DNA from 3 places in the Paenibacillus sp. P46E genome. Region 2 is predicted to be linked to each of the others. Evidence: riboswitches for the same ligand, from Rfam matches in the RefSeq annotation. Region 2 holds a riboswitch; each other region holds the start of a gene.
What was found. Region 2 has a riboswitch for thiamine pyrophosphate ahead of thiC (phosphomethylpyrimidine synthase ThiC). Riboswitches for the same ligand answer to the same signal wherever they lie in the genome.
Positions count from the first base shown of each region.

Region 1 (4,176 bases), on a different contig from region 2:
GATTCGCGGGCGATATCACCGGGGCTTGGCAGCATCCAGGAAGGGACATGAAGTACGGAAACGGCTAATTGCCATACACCCAGAAAAAAGATGACCGCCACAAGGGGCGGCCAGATTTGGTTCCAGTACGATCTCACGGCCGGTATTTTTCCGTCAGCTTATCCATGCTGATTCCGCTGGGGTTATGGGCGATCTTAATTTGCGAGATGACGCTGGGGCTGCCCGCTGCGATCAGTGCTTCATGCATTTGGCGTACCACCTCAAGCAAATCGGTGAGTTCGCCTTCCATCGTAGTTTCGAGCGGATTCACCTGGTGCTTGACGCCGGATTGCTGGATGACCTCAATGGCCTTATCCACATAAGGAATAGAATCCTCGTTATTCGGAGTTTTAGGAATGACTTGAATGCTGAGCAGAGTGTTTGCCATATCAATCAGATCCTTTCAGGTTGGGTATGCGTACAATTTGCAGGTGTAACATTACTTGCTCTCAGGAAGAAATTCATTCGTGAACGCTGAAGCGGTATCCAGTGGTTTGTCCAGCAGCTTCAGACTGTACATCCAGTCGGCGTAATTCTTCCAGACCTCGGCTTTCTGCTCTCCCCATCTGGAGGCATCGTCCGTATATTTCGGGCTAAGCCATTTCTGACTGGCCAGGACGAGCTTGGGATCCAGATCCGGCACAGCCTTCGAGAGGATGGCGGCAGCTTCTTCCGGCTTGTCGATCGCATATTGATAGCCTTTGGAGGTAGCTGCAAGGAACGCCTTTACCAGCTCCGGATGCTCAGCGATTTCCTTCTCGCTCGTGGTCAGGACCGGGGTGTAGTAATCCAACTGAGGGGCGTAATCCTTCAAATACAGCATGTCCAGCGGCTCACCGCGCAGCTCGGCTTCAATACCGGTCCAGGCGTAGAATATCCAGGCAAAATCGATGTCGCGTTTCACGGCGGTGAAGAAATCAGCTTCGCCGATATTGACCAGCTTTACCTTTTTAACATCGCCGCCTTGAGGGTCCATGATCGCCTTCATGGCAGCTTCTTCAGCCGGGGAGCCCCACCCGCCGTAGGTTTTGCCTTCGAAATCTTTCGGTGTCTTGATATTGCGGTCCTTCGGGGCGGCAAACCCCGAGGTATTATGCTGGATGATGGCGGCGATGGAGACGAGCGGCACATCCTGCAGACGGGCCAGAGTGAGCGCCTCCTGGGCACTGATGCCAAAAGCGGCTTCGCCTGAGGTGACCATCGTGTCGGCTCCTGCCGCACCCGGCTGTACAATTTCTACATCCAGGCCTTCCTCCTTGTAATAACCAAGCTCTTTGGCTGCATAGAGGCCGGTATGGTTCGTATTCGGCGTCCAGTCCAGCGCGACCTTAATCTTGGTCAGTTCCTTAGGCGCGTCCGTTCCTGCCGCGGTTGCTTCCGGCGCGGCGGTGCTGTCCCCGGCTGGAGCGGCGCTATTCCCACCGGAATTGGCTGTATTGCTGCCGCACCCGGCCATGACGATGACCAGTATGCAGCTGATGCAGAGCATTAGTGCTTTTTTGACTCCCATTTCTATTCTTCTCTCCTTCCAGCTAACCCAGTCTTCCGAACTCTGATGATGTCCATACCAAAAAAAGCGCCCCGAAGATCGGGACGCCAGCAATTGCGTTAGGTGGCCGCTTAGCCAAAACGGCTGAATGCGGGTGGTGATTCCTACGCTGGCATTATCCAGATCAGGTATAAGGGTCAGTATCTATGTGGGATACACTCTCAGCCGGCCAATTCCAGCCCCCCTGGTACTATGAAGTTATGGGTGTTGCTATGTTCTTACGCTGTATTATAGCGGTCCCCTTCGGGGTTGTCCAGTAGTGGCCCCGGATTCCAGCAATCCGCCCAGGCACTGCCAGGCACGCCGGGTAGACTTACCATATGTTATATAATAAGATTAATACTTTACAATTATGTTTCGGAAAAGGAGTGACCCTATGCTCACTGATCAGCAAAATGCCGGAGAACGGCTGAAGGTGCTAGCGGAACAGTTGGCTGAAGAAGTCACTTTACGTCAGTATGAACGCCAGCCCGAGTTACGGCACAGATTCGGCCCTTCCGGAATGGCAAGAACCAAACAGGATTCACTATATCATTTACGGTATTTGGCGCAAAGTGTGGCGCTGGACAGTCCACTTTTATTTATTAATTATATTGTCTGGCTGAAGGTGCTGCTGGCACAGTACAAAATCACGGGTAAGGATCTGCAGATCAATCTGGGGCTGATGAAGGAAGCTATAGGCTCACAGGTTGGGACACCGGAGAAAGAGCTGATTCTGAGCTATCTGGATATGGGAATTCACCATACGCTCGAAGAGCAGAGTGTGCAGCCTTTTCTTCAACCGGACAAACCCTATTACCGCGAGGCAGAGAAGTACCTGAAGCTGCTTCTGAACAGTGAACGCCGCAAGGCTTCGGAATTTGTGCTGGGGCTGCATGATGAAGGTGTGCCTATTCATGATCTGTATCTGCACATTTTCCAGAACAGTCAGTACGAGATTGGCCGTTTATGGCAATTGGGTTCCATTACTGTAGCTCAGGAGCATTACTGTACAGCTTGTACCCAGAGTATTATTTCGCAGCTGTATCCGCGGTGGATTCAGGCTCAGGAAGGAAAAAAAACGATGGTGGCGGTCGGAGTCGGCCAGGAACTGCATGAGATCGGACTGCGGATGCTAGCAGATTTCTTCGAAATGGAGGGCTGGAACACCTATTATTTGGGCTCTAATATGCCTACAGAGGGTTTAATCCGGTATCTGAAGGAGCAGCCTGCTGACCTGCTGGCCATCTCCATCACCATGACTTTTCACGTATCGGAGGTTCAGCATCTGATCGCGTCGATCCGTACGCATACCGAACTGAACCACATTAAGATTATGGTCGGCGGAATGCCGTTTAATATAGACAGGGAGCTGTGGCGCAAAGTGGGTGCCGACGGCTATGCCCCCGATGCTAAGGGAGCGCTGGAGGTAGCGGGGCGTCTTATACCCGAAGGGATACTCCGGGAGAATTGACATAGAAGGCGGGAGAGGGAAATGACCGACCATGAGCAAGAGATCCGGAAACTGAGGGAGACCATTGAGACGCTCTCTAATCAGGTGATTCAGGGACAGCAAAGAGAAGAACAGGCCTTGGCAGAATTCTCCGCGATGAACAATGAATTAATTACGATGCACCGGCTGCTCGCCAAGAACAGTGCCAGGCTTAAGGCGATGAAGGAAGAGGCGGAACGGGCCAACCGGGCGAAAAGCCTGTTCCTGGTTACAGTAAGCCACGAAATACGTACGCCGATGAACGGCATTTTGGGAATGACCGAGCTGCTGGAGGCTGGGGGGGCGACGGATGAGCAGCGGGTTCAGCTGGGGGTCATCCGGGAATCGGCCCAATATCTGCTGCAAATGATCAATAATCTGCTGGATATCTCCAAGATTGAAGCGAGTAGAATGGAACTGCAAAATTCTCCGCTGAGTATACGCAATCTGCTTGAACATGCGGCGAGTCTGCTCTCTCCGGCCGCCGCGAAGCGCGGGAATATTCTGAAATGGCAGGTTGCAGGCCGTGTGAGGAGTACGCTGAGCGGGGACTCGTCCAAAATTCTTCAGATACTCATTAATTTGTTGGGGAATGGCATTAAGTTCACACGAAACGGGGTAGTCGAGGTGACCGTGGGATTGGCTGGCGAGGATGACACGCATCAGCGGCTGTACTTCGAAGTCAGGGACGAGGGCATCGGCATCCCGCTGAAGGATCAAGCGAAGCTGTTCCGGCCGTATTCTCAAGTCAGCCGCGGGCCGGAGATGGCTACGGAGGGAACGGGCTTGGGCTTATCCATTTGCAAGTCGATGGTGGAGCTGATGGGCGGGTCAATCGGGGTGGACAGTGCGCCTGGCCAGGGCTCAACCTTCCGGTTTGAGATTGCCCTGGAGAAGACTGCTGAACCGCAGGAAACCCTGAATTCACCTCAGGCTTTTGTACCGGAGGCCCGCTTCAGCACAATGCCGGTGCTGGTTGCTGAAGATAATGGACTGAACAGTACGCTGTTGCTGCTGCAGCTGAAGAAATTGGGCATTACAGATGTGGAACTCGCTGACAACGGAAATGAAGCTGTAGAAGCGTGGCAGCGGAGAGAGTTCGGGCTTATCCTGATAG
Region 1 covers NZ_LVYZ01000002.1:282,991-287,166, reverse strand. Annotated here, with positions in the region: gene A3849_RS02540 (ABC transporter permease) at 1-137, opposite strand, end outside; gene A3849_RS02535 (thiamine-binding protein) at 134-427, opposite strand; gene A3849_RS02530 (ABC transporter substrate-binding protein) at 479-1,549, opposite strand; TPP riboswitch at 1,673-1,784, opposite strand; gene A3849_RS02525 (cobalamin-dependent protein) at 1,965-3,041, shown strand; gene A3849_RS02520 (ATP-binding protein) at 3,063-4,176, shown strand, end outside.
Region 1: linked by a shared signal. The riboswitch ahead of A3849_RS02530 (ABC transporter substrate-binding protein) and the one ahead of thiC (phosphomethylpyrimidine synthase ThiC) in region 2 are both predicted to bind thiamine pyrophosphate.

Region 2 (4,176 bases):
TCTGGGCGTTGCGCTACGGTGATGCTAGTACGAAGCTCCAGGTGACAGAAGCGCTACGCTGGATTGAGGACGATGAAATATCCGATGTTCTAAAGGGAGTTTCGGAGCAGGAACCGCTGCAGGAGGCTGCGCTTCTCAGTCTGCAGCGGCTGATCGGCGGCAGTCCGGAGGAAAGTGTAGTCCAGAGGGTGATTCAGGAACCGGTTGTATCAAGCCATAAAGGGCCGCCAGAGTGGAAAGAGGACTGGCAGCGGATTATAGATCATATGGCTGCTGTGATGGACCGGAGATTGGATGCCGCCCAGAAACGGGATGCCGAGCTTCTCTGGAAGCAGTTCATAGCCCGCCTCTATCCGGATGTGCCCTTGTTCCGGCATGCAGAGGGCTGGTGTGCGGCTCTGGAATATTTAACTGCCAAGCTTCATGGTCATCCGGTTACCTACCGGGAGGCTGCCCAGCATTACGGCGTTTCCGTCTCCATGGTAAGCCGGTACGCACGCCGTATTCATCAAGCATGCGAGTTAACGCAGGACGGGGCGGCAGCAGACATTTTGCCGCCATTTACGGAAAATATCTGACCCTTAGGAGGACTTGCTAATGTACAAAACAATTGTAATCGGAACAGGTCCGGCAGGATTAACTGCTGCGATTTACCTGGCACGCGCCAACCTCAGCCCCCTTGTTATTGAAGGATTGCAGCCAGGAGGACAATTGACTACGACGACAGAGGTAGAGAACTTTCCTGGTTTTCCTGAAGGTATTCTAGGTCCGGATCTGATGGATAACATGCGCAAGCAGGCAGAACGCTTTGGGGCTCAATTTAAGAATGGCTGGGTGGATTCTGTGGATTTCTCGCAGCGCCCTTTCAAAGTAACCGTGGATGGTCTGGGTGTACTGGAAGCAGAGTCGGTGATTATATCAACTGGTGCTTCGGCTAGGTACCTGGGCATACCGGGAGAGCAGGAGAATGTCGGACGCGGGGTTAGTACCTGTGCAACCTGCGACGGTTTCTTTTTCCGTGGTAAAAAGATTGTCGTGGTCGGTGGCGGCGACTCCGCGATGGAGGAAGCCAGCTTCCTCACGCGGTTCGCTTCTAGCGTAACCCTGGTCCACCGCCGTCCGGAGCTGCGCGCTTCGAAGATTATGCAGGACCGCGCGCGGGAGAACAGCAAAGTGGCCTGGGCACTGAACCGCACGCCGCTTGAAGTGACCCTTGGGGATAACGGGGTGAAGGGACTTACCGTCCGTAACAATGATACGGGTCTTGAGGAGCTCGTGGAAGCAGATGGCGTATTTGTCGCTATCGGCCACACACCGAATACCGCGTTCCTGGGCGGTCAGATTACTACGGATGCCAACGGCTATATCGTTGTGAACCCAGGAACAACCGAAACCAACATTCCCGGCGTGTTCGCTTGTGGGGATGTTCAGGATACCCGTTACCGGCAGGCGATTTCAGCTGCAGGAACCGGCTGCATGGCTGCTATGGATGCCGAGAAATATTTGGAAGGCGCTATGGTACATGACTGGAGCGAAACGCTGGATAAGTAACGACAATGCGGGTTAAGCAAATTTTTTGATTGACAATAAATACCTGCTAAAGTAGATTATATTTAATTAGATAAGATACCCACTAGGGGAGCCTGAATAGGCTGAGACGGGAAAATTGAATTCCCGGACCCTTGAACCTGATCTGGATCATACCAGCGTAGGAAAGTGGAGTCGGACCTTTTTTGAGCACAGCCTTATTTGGCTGTTCATGAATAAAGCCGCTCCAGGTGGAGCGGCTTTTTGCTGCGTGCTGATCTTATCTGAATGGCTCACAGAGCGATAAGGAGGAGATAAGAATGTCAGATTCATTCAAAAAGGAACAAGTCGATCTTTCGGGATTTCCCGCAAGCCGTAAGGTGTATGTAGAGGGCTCGCGTCCGGATATTCAGGTTCCGATGCGTGAAATCCGCCTTAGCCGGACCGAAGGTGTTGCGGGGGAAGAGGACAATGCGCCGCTTCGTGTCTATGATACCAGTGGTATTTACACCGATGCCGCTGAAGATACCGATGTTCGGAAAGGGTTGCCTCCGCACCGCTTAAGCTGGATTGCGGAACGCGGGGATTCAGAGGAGTACGCCGGGAGAACCGTTCAACCCGGAGCCTGCGGATTAGCTGCAGACCGGGCGTCGGCAGAAGGGTTCGCCGGCTTGCGGCGGAATCCCTTACGAGCACGTGAGGGGCGCAATGTTACCCAGCTGCATTATGCGCGGTTAGGGATGATTACACCGGAAATGGAGTATATCGCGATTCGCGAGAATACCCGGCCTGAATTCGTAAGGGATGAGGTCGCTGCCGGACGGGCCATTATCCCGGCTAATATCAACCATCCTGAGAGTGAGCCGATGATCATCGGCCGCAACTTCCTGGTTAAGATCAACGCGAACATTGGGAATTCCGCTGTCTCTTCTTCCATTGAAGAGGAAGTGGAGAAGATGAGATGGGCGACCCGATGGGGTGCCGATACGATTATGGATCTTTCCACTGGTGCAAAAATTCATGCCACCCGCGAATGGATTATCCGCAACTCACCAGTACCGATCGGCACAGTGCCGATCTACCAGGCGCTGGAGAAGGTAAAAGGAATAGCCGAGGATCTGACCTGGGAGCTGTACCGCGATACGCTGATTGAACAGGCGGAGCAAGGTGTAGATTACTTTACCATTCATGCCGGGGTGCTGAAGCGGTATATCCCGCTTACTGCCCGAAGAATGACTGGGATTGTATCCCGAGGCGGCTCCATCATGGCGGCCTGGTGCCTTGCACATCAGCAAGAGAACTTTTTATATACACATTTTGAAGAAATCTGTGAGATTATGAAGACTTATGATGTGGCCTTTTCCTTGGGAGACGGACTGCGCCCGGGCTCCATCGCCGATGCCAATGATGAGGCTCAGTTCGCTGAGCTGGAGACGCTTGGGGAGTTGACAGCCATTGCCTGGAAACACGATATTCAGGTGATGGTCGAAGGCCCGGGGCATGTGCCAATGCACAAGATCAAGGAAAATATGGATAAGCAGCTGGAGCTCTGCCAGGAAGCCCCTTTCTACACACTGGGTCCGCTAACCACGGACATTGCCCCCGGTTATGACCATATTACTTCGGCGATTGGCGCGGCGATGATTGGCTGGTTCGGGACAGCGATGCTGTGCTATGTTACGCCCAAGGAGCATCTGGGTCTGCCTAACAAGAATGACGTGCGTGAAGGAGTTATCACCTACAAAATCGCTGCTCATGCTGCAGATCTGGCCAAAGGCCACCCGGGTGCCCAGGATCGGGACAATGCATTGTCCAAGGCTCGGTTCGAGTTCCGCTGGCGTGACCAGTTCCATCTGTCGCTCGATCCTGAGCGGGCGCTGGAGTACCATGATGAGACTCTTCCTGCCGAGGGTGCCAAAACAGCGCATTTCTGCTCCATGTGCGGTCCCAAATTCTGCAGCATGCGCATTTCGCATGATATCCGCAATTCGTCCAGACTGAGCAAAATGCTATAGCCGGAACGGGCTTTATAAGAGGCTGATTTCCTTGCTGTAACAGGCAGAGGAAGCAGCTTTTTTCAATATCCAGGAGTTGGCATACAGGCATGCCGGTAACACAAACAGGGCCAATTCATTTCTGCTGTGCAATGATTAGTTGCAGGTATATAAGTTTCTGATTTAGTGACTGCAATCACTCTTCGGCCCTGTACCCTATGCTAAGCTGTTGTTGAGAAAGGTTATCAATTGGCGTGAAGCTAAGCTGCAGGAGGAGAGTGCAATGAGCAAACACCTTAACATGGATGAGTCCATATTCGAGCTGGTCAGTCGTTATCCGGAGGCCGTAGACATTATGGTTGAGCTGGGTTTCCGCGATATTACGAAGCCTGGTATGCTGCAGACGGCGGGCCGGTTCATGACCTTGTCGAAAGGAATCACAATGAAGAAAATGGATCGCGAAACCGTCCGGCTGGCTTTTCAGAGCCATGGCTTCGAGATTATTGAATAGATCGCTGAGATTAACAAGTGGAATAGAGAAGGAGAGAGAACGATGAGTGAACTGATTAACAACCGTGAAATGGATATTCCTGAGCAGACACGCCGCCAAGCCATGCTTAAGGAGATTATTAAGGAATTGCATGCCGGAAAAAGT
Region 2 covers NZ_LVYZ01000027.1:23,044-27,219, forward strand. Annotated here, with positions in the region: gene A3849_RS06020 (tetratricopeptide repeat protein) at 1-578, shown strand, start outside; gene trxB (thioredoxin-disulfide reductase) at 598-1,551, shown strand; TPP riboswitch at 1,626-1,732, shown strand; gene thiC (phosphomethylpyrimidine synthase ThiC) at 1,848-3,542, shown strand; gene A3849_RS06035 (DUF1858 domain-containing protein) at 3,805-4,032, shown strand; gene A3849_RS06040 (DUF438 domain-containing protein) at 4,075-4,176, shown strand, end outside.

Region 3 (4,176 bases), on a different contig from region 2:
ACATTGGCGGTCGGTTTTTACCTGGTGCTTCCGTTCATTCTGAGCGGCACTGGAAAGCTGTCTGCTGGAGCCAAAGAAGGGACGCTTAGCGCCATTGGCGGATTGAACCGGTTTGCCCAGTATGGTCTGGTCATTCAGCTGCTGACCGGCGGATACATGATCTCTCAGGGGGATTACACCGTAGCCTGGATGGTGGTCGTGGTTGTACTCCTGCTGGCAATGTTTGCCTTGGGCGGCATCATGGGCAAGCCGCTGCGTCTAGCCGCAGCTGGTATGCGTGAGAACCGTGATGTGTCAGACCATACCGCGAAGCTTCGCACCATGAGCCTGCTGCTGATGGTTGTGCTGATCGTAATGGTGTTTTTCATGGTGTATAGACACATTATCTAGAAATATAAGGATTTATAGGTTTCACGCTATAAATCATCCTTCTATTTCTCGCTGAAACGGATTCCGTCCCTTAAAAGGACGGCCAAGCCGTTTCCACTTGGTATGGGTGATGATTCACCAAACCGTCAAGCCTGCCCCTGATTCGAGGGGGTGGGCCTTTTCTGCATTCCAGCCCGGATATCTTATAACAGTTCCTCTGACGAAAATACATTGCTTTTCTCAAATTCTTCTTGTATCCCGGGCGGGAGCAGAGTCTGAAGCTCGTGACGGGTACACCATTTGTAATCTGCATGCTCATCAGAGAGCACTACTGTATTCTCACCGGTCATGCACCAGTAGGTGATGAGGACGAGCTGCCTGCCCGGATTGGTCAGAAAGGACACGGCATACAATAGCTTTTCCACCGTGACCTTCAGTCCGGTTTCCTCCTTAATCTCCCGCTCCAGTGCAGCCTCCAGGCCTTCTCCAAATTCTATTTTTCCGCCGGGGCATTCCCAGCTGCCTGCTCCTATCGCATCTGCAGCAGCCCGCTGTACGAGCAGGATTCTGCCTTGATGCAGGATGACTCCTTTGACGGCAACGATGATACTCCGTGCATTTCTCGTCATATCACTTATTCGCCTCCTTATCCTTTTGGTAATCGCTCCGAAACCCATATCAATCATTACTTCACTAAATTATATCGGCCCTTTACGTCAAAAACGACTATATTTTTGTTTGGACAGCCGGGAAGTGTGGTAAGTAACATAACGTAAAACGATTGTATAATTGATGATGCAGAAGCCATCCTAATACGATGTGGTTACTTCAACAAAAGGTACACAGCGAAAGGAGAATGGATCATGCCAGAAAATAAACAGACTACCAAAACCTTGCCTCCCCAGGTGCAGGACCGTCAGCCCGGTATCGAGAGCGAGATGAATCCGCGCCCTGAATTTGAAACGTCCAGCTACAAGGCAGCAGGCAAACTGCTGGGTAAGGCGGCGCTCATTACGGGAGGCGACAGCGGCATTGGACGGGCGGTTGCCGTTCATTTTGCCAAAGAGGGTGCGGATGTGGTCATTTCATATCTGAATGAGCATTCTGATGCCGAAGAGACCAAACGTCAAGTAGAGCAGGAAGGACGGAAGTGTATTCTGATTGCCGGTGACATCGGCGTAGAAGCGTTCTGCCAGGATCTGATCAACCGGGCGGTGGAGGGATTGGGCAAGTTGGACATCCTGATTAACAATGCAGCCGAGCAGCATCCGCAGGACAAGATTGAGGATATTACCTCCGAGCAGCTGGAGCGGACGTTCCGTACGAATATTTTCTCCATGTTCTATTTGACTAAGGCAGCAATGCCGCATCTGAAAAAAGGCTCCACGATCATCAACACGACATCGATCACCGCCTACCGCGGCAGTCCGCAACTTCTGGACTATTCGTCCACCAAAGGCGCGATTCTCAGCTTCACCCGCTCGCTATCGATGAATCTGGCGGAAAAGGGCATCCGTGTGAATGCTGTCGCTCCGGGTCCGATCTGGACACCGCTGATTCCATCCACATTTGATGCCAAAAAGGTCAGTGAGTTCGGCGGCACACAGCCTATGCAGCGTCCGGGACAACCGGAAGAGCTGGCACCAGCCTATGTCTATCTGGCCTCGGATGATTCATCCTATGTTAGCGGTCAGGTCATGCATGTTAACGGCGGGGAAATTGTCAACGGCTAGAAGTTGCTGTGCGGCCAGTCGGTTTCGGAAATATAACGGTTCAATAGCAGGTCCATGTGGTCTGCTTTTTTCATGTCCCTTGCAAGCTGTGAAGCTTTCGGTAAAAGGGATAGCTTTTCCGCGGAAGAATATGTTAATATGAACCACGTCAGCAACTGAATACTGCAATTGTCCCTAGGGGTGCCGCAAGGCTGAGACGAACATGACGTTCGGACCCTTTGAACCTGATCTGGTTAAAACCAGCGTAGGAAAGCGGAGAATGAATGAACTGCAGCGGGGTTGTATTTCTTACACCCGTATTCCTGTACAAATTTATGACTGCCTCCTATCGCGGGGGCGGTTTTTTTTGTGTTGCCCGTTTGTCGTAAAAAAGTGGAGCAGGAGGTGAAGAAGTGGCGGAAATTCATTTGATCTCTGATGGGAAGCTGGAGCCGGGGCGGTTCATCAGCCTGGCGGCTGCTGTGCATCCGCTCGTGGACTATATTCATCTGCGGGAAAAGCACCGCTCTGCCCTGGAGCTGCTGGGGATGGCAGAGCAACTGCTGCGTGCTGGAATCCCCGCATCCAGACTGGTCATCAATGACCGTCTGGATGTTGCACTGGCCGCCGGTGCAGGTGCTGTCCAGCTAGCCTGGCACAGCCTGCCGACTGCTGCAGCCCGTGCAGCGGCCTCCGGCCTCCGGCTGGGCAGGTCGGTGCACTCCGCCGCAGAAGCAGCAGAAGCAGGCAGACAGGGAGCGGACTTCTGCCTGTTCGGGCATATTTTCCCTACTGGCTGCAAGCCCGGTCAACAGGGGCGCGGTTTGGCGCTCCTGGAGGAAGCGGTCCGTAGCACCCGTATTCCACTGATCGCTATCGGCGGGATGGAGCCGGGGAATGCAGGTCAAGTGATCCGTCGCGGAGCTGCAGGAATTGCGGTCATGTCCGGCATTTGCGGAGCAGATGATCCTGTAGCTGCTGCCCGTGCTTACCGGTTGGCGGTCCAGGAGGCTTAGGACCTGTGGTGTATGTGAATTCAGCAAATCCGTGAAAGTGATCACACGAAGGAGGTGAGAGCGCATGAATCTGATCATTAATGGCAAGCCCGGAGTGGTTGCGGAAGACTGCCGGACTGTTGCCGATCTGTTAAGCCGGCCCGAATGGAGCTTTCGGCTTGTGATCGTGGAACGAAATGGTGAGATTGTCGGCAAGGAGCATTACGGGTCGGAGGTATTATGTGAAGGCGACAGGCTGGAACTGGTGCATTTTGTGGGCGGGGGCTGAGGCCATGAGGCTATCATAAAATATTTGAATTTTTTTCACGCTATCGAATTTCATCCCAGGAGGCGAGTTCATGTTAGATCCATTGGTGATTGGCGGCATTCCGTTATCGAGCCGGCTGTTCATCGGCACCGGCAAATACAGCCGCAATACAATGATTCCCGAGGTGGTTTCAGCTTCAGGCTCACAGGTAATCACGGTTGCCTTGCGCCGTGTAGATCCAGAGAGCGAGGACAATATTATCAGCCATATTCCTTCCCATATGACTCTGCTTCCGAATACTTCGGGTGCGCGCACTGCTGAGGAAGCTGTGCGGATCGCCAGACTGGCCAGGGCCGCAGGCCTTGGCAATTGGGTCAAAATTGAGGTCATCAAGGATCAGAAATATCTGCTTCCAGACAACCTGGAGACTATCCGGGCTACGGAGATACTGGCCGCCGAAGGCTTCGTAGTGCTGCCCTATATGAGCCCGGACCTTTCAGCCGCGCTGCGGATGCAGGCAGCGGGAGCCGCCGCCATCATGCCGCTCGGCTCTCCCATCGGCTCGAACCGCGGACTGCGTACCACAGAACTGCTGCGCATTCTCATCTCTGAGGTGGATCTACCGGTGATCGTCGACGCCGGCATCGGCCGTCCGTCCGAAGCGGCAGAAGCGATGGAGCTTGGCGCATCCGCTGTGCTGCTCAATACGGCAATCGCTACCGCCCGTGATCCCTTGCTAATGGCAGAAGCCTTCCGCGAGGCGGTAGTTGCAGGCCGCAAGGCATATTTGGCTGGACTTGGTCCAGTGGAAGAGACGGCTGTTGCGTCTTCG
Region 3 covers NZ_LVYZ01000034.1:96,006-100,181, reverse strand. Annotated here, with positions in the region: gene A3849_RS11330 (hypothetical protein) at 1-390, shown strand, start outside; gene A3849_RS11325 (NUDIX hydrolase) at 573-998, opposite strand; gene A3849_RS11320 (SDR family oxidoreductase) at 1,233-2,102, shown strand; TPP riboswitch at 2,269-2,370, shown strand; gene A3849_RS11315 (thiamine phosphate synthase) at 2,495-3,097, shown strand; gene thiS (sulfur carrier protein ThiS) at 3,162-3,365, shown strand; gene A3849_RS11305 (thiazole synthase) at 3,436-4,176, shown strand, end outside.
Region 3: linked by a shared signal. The riboswitch ahead of A3849_RS11315 (thiamine phosphate synthase) and the one ahead of thiC (phosphomethylpyrimidine synthase ThiC) in region 2 are both predicted to bind thiamine pyrophosphate.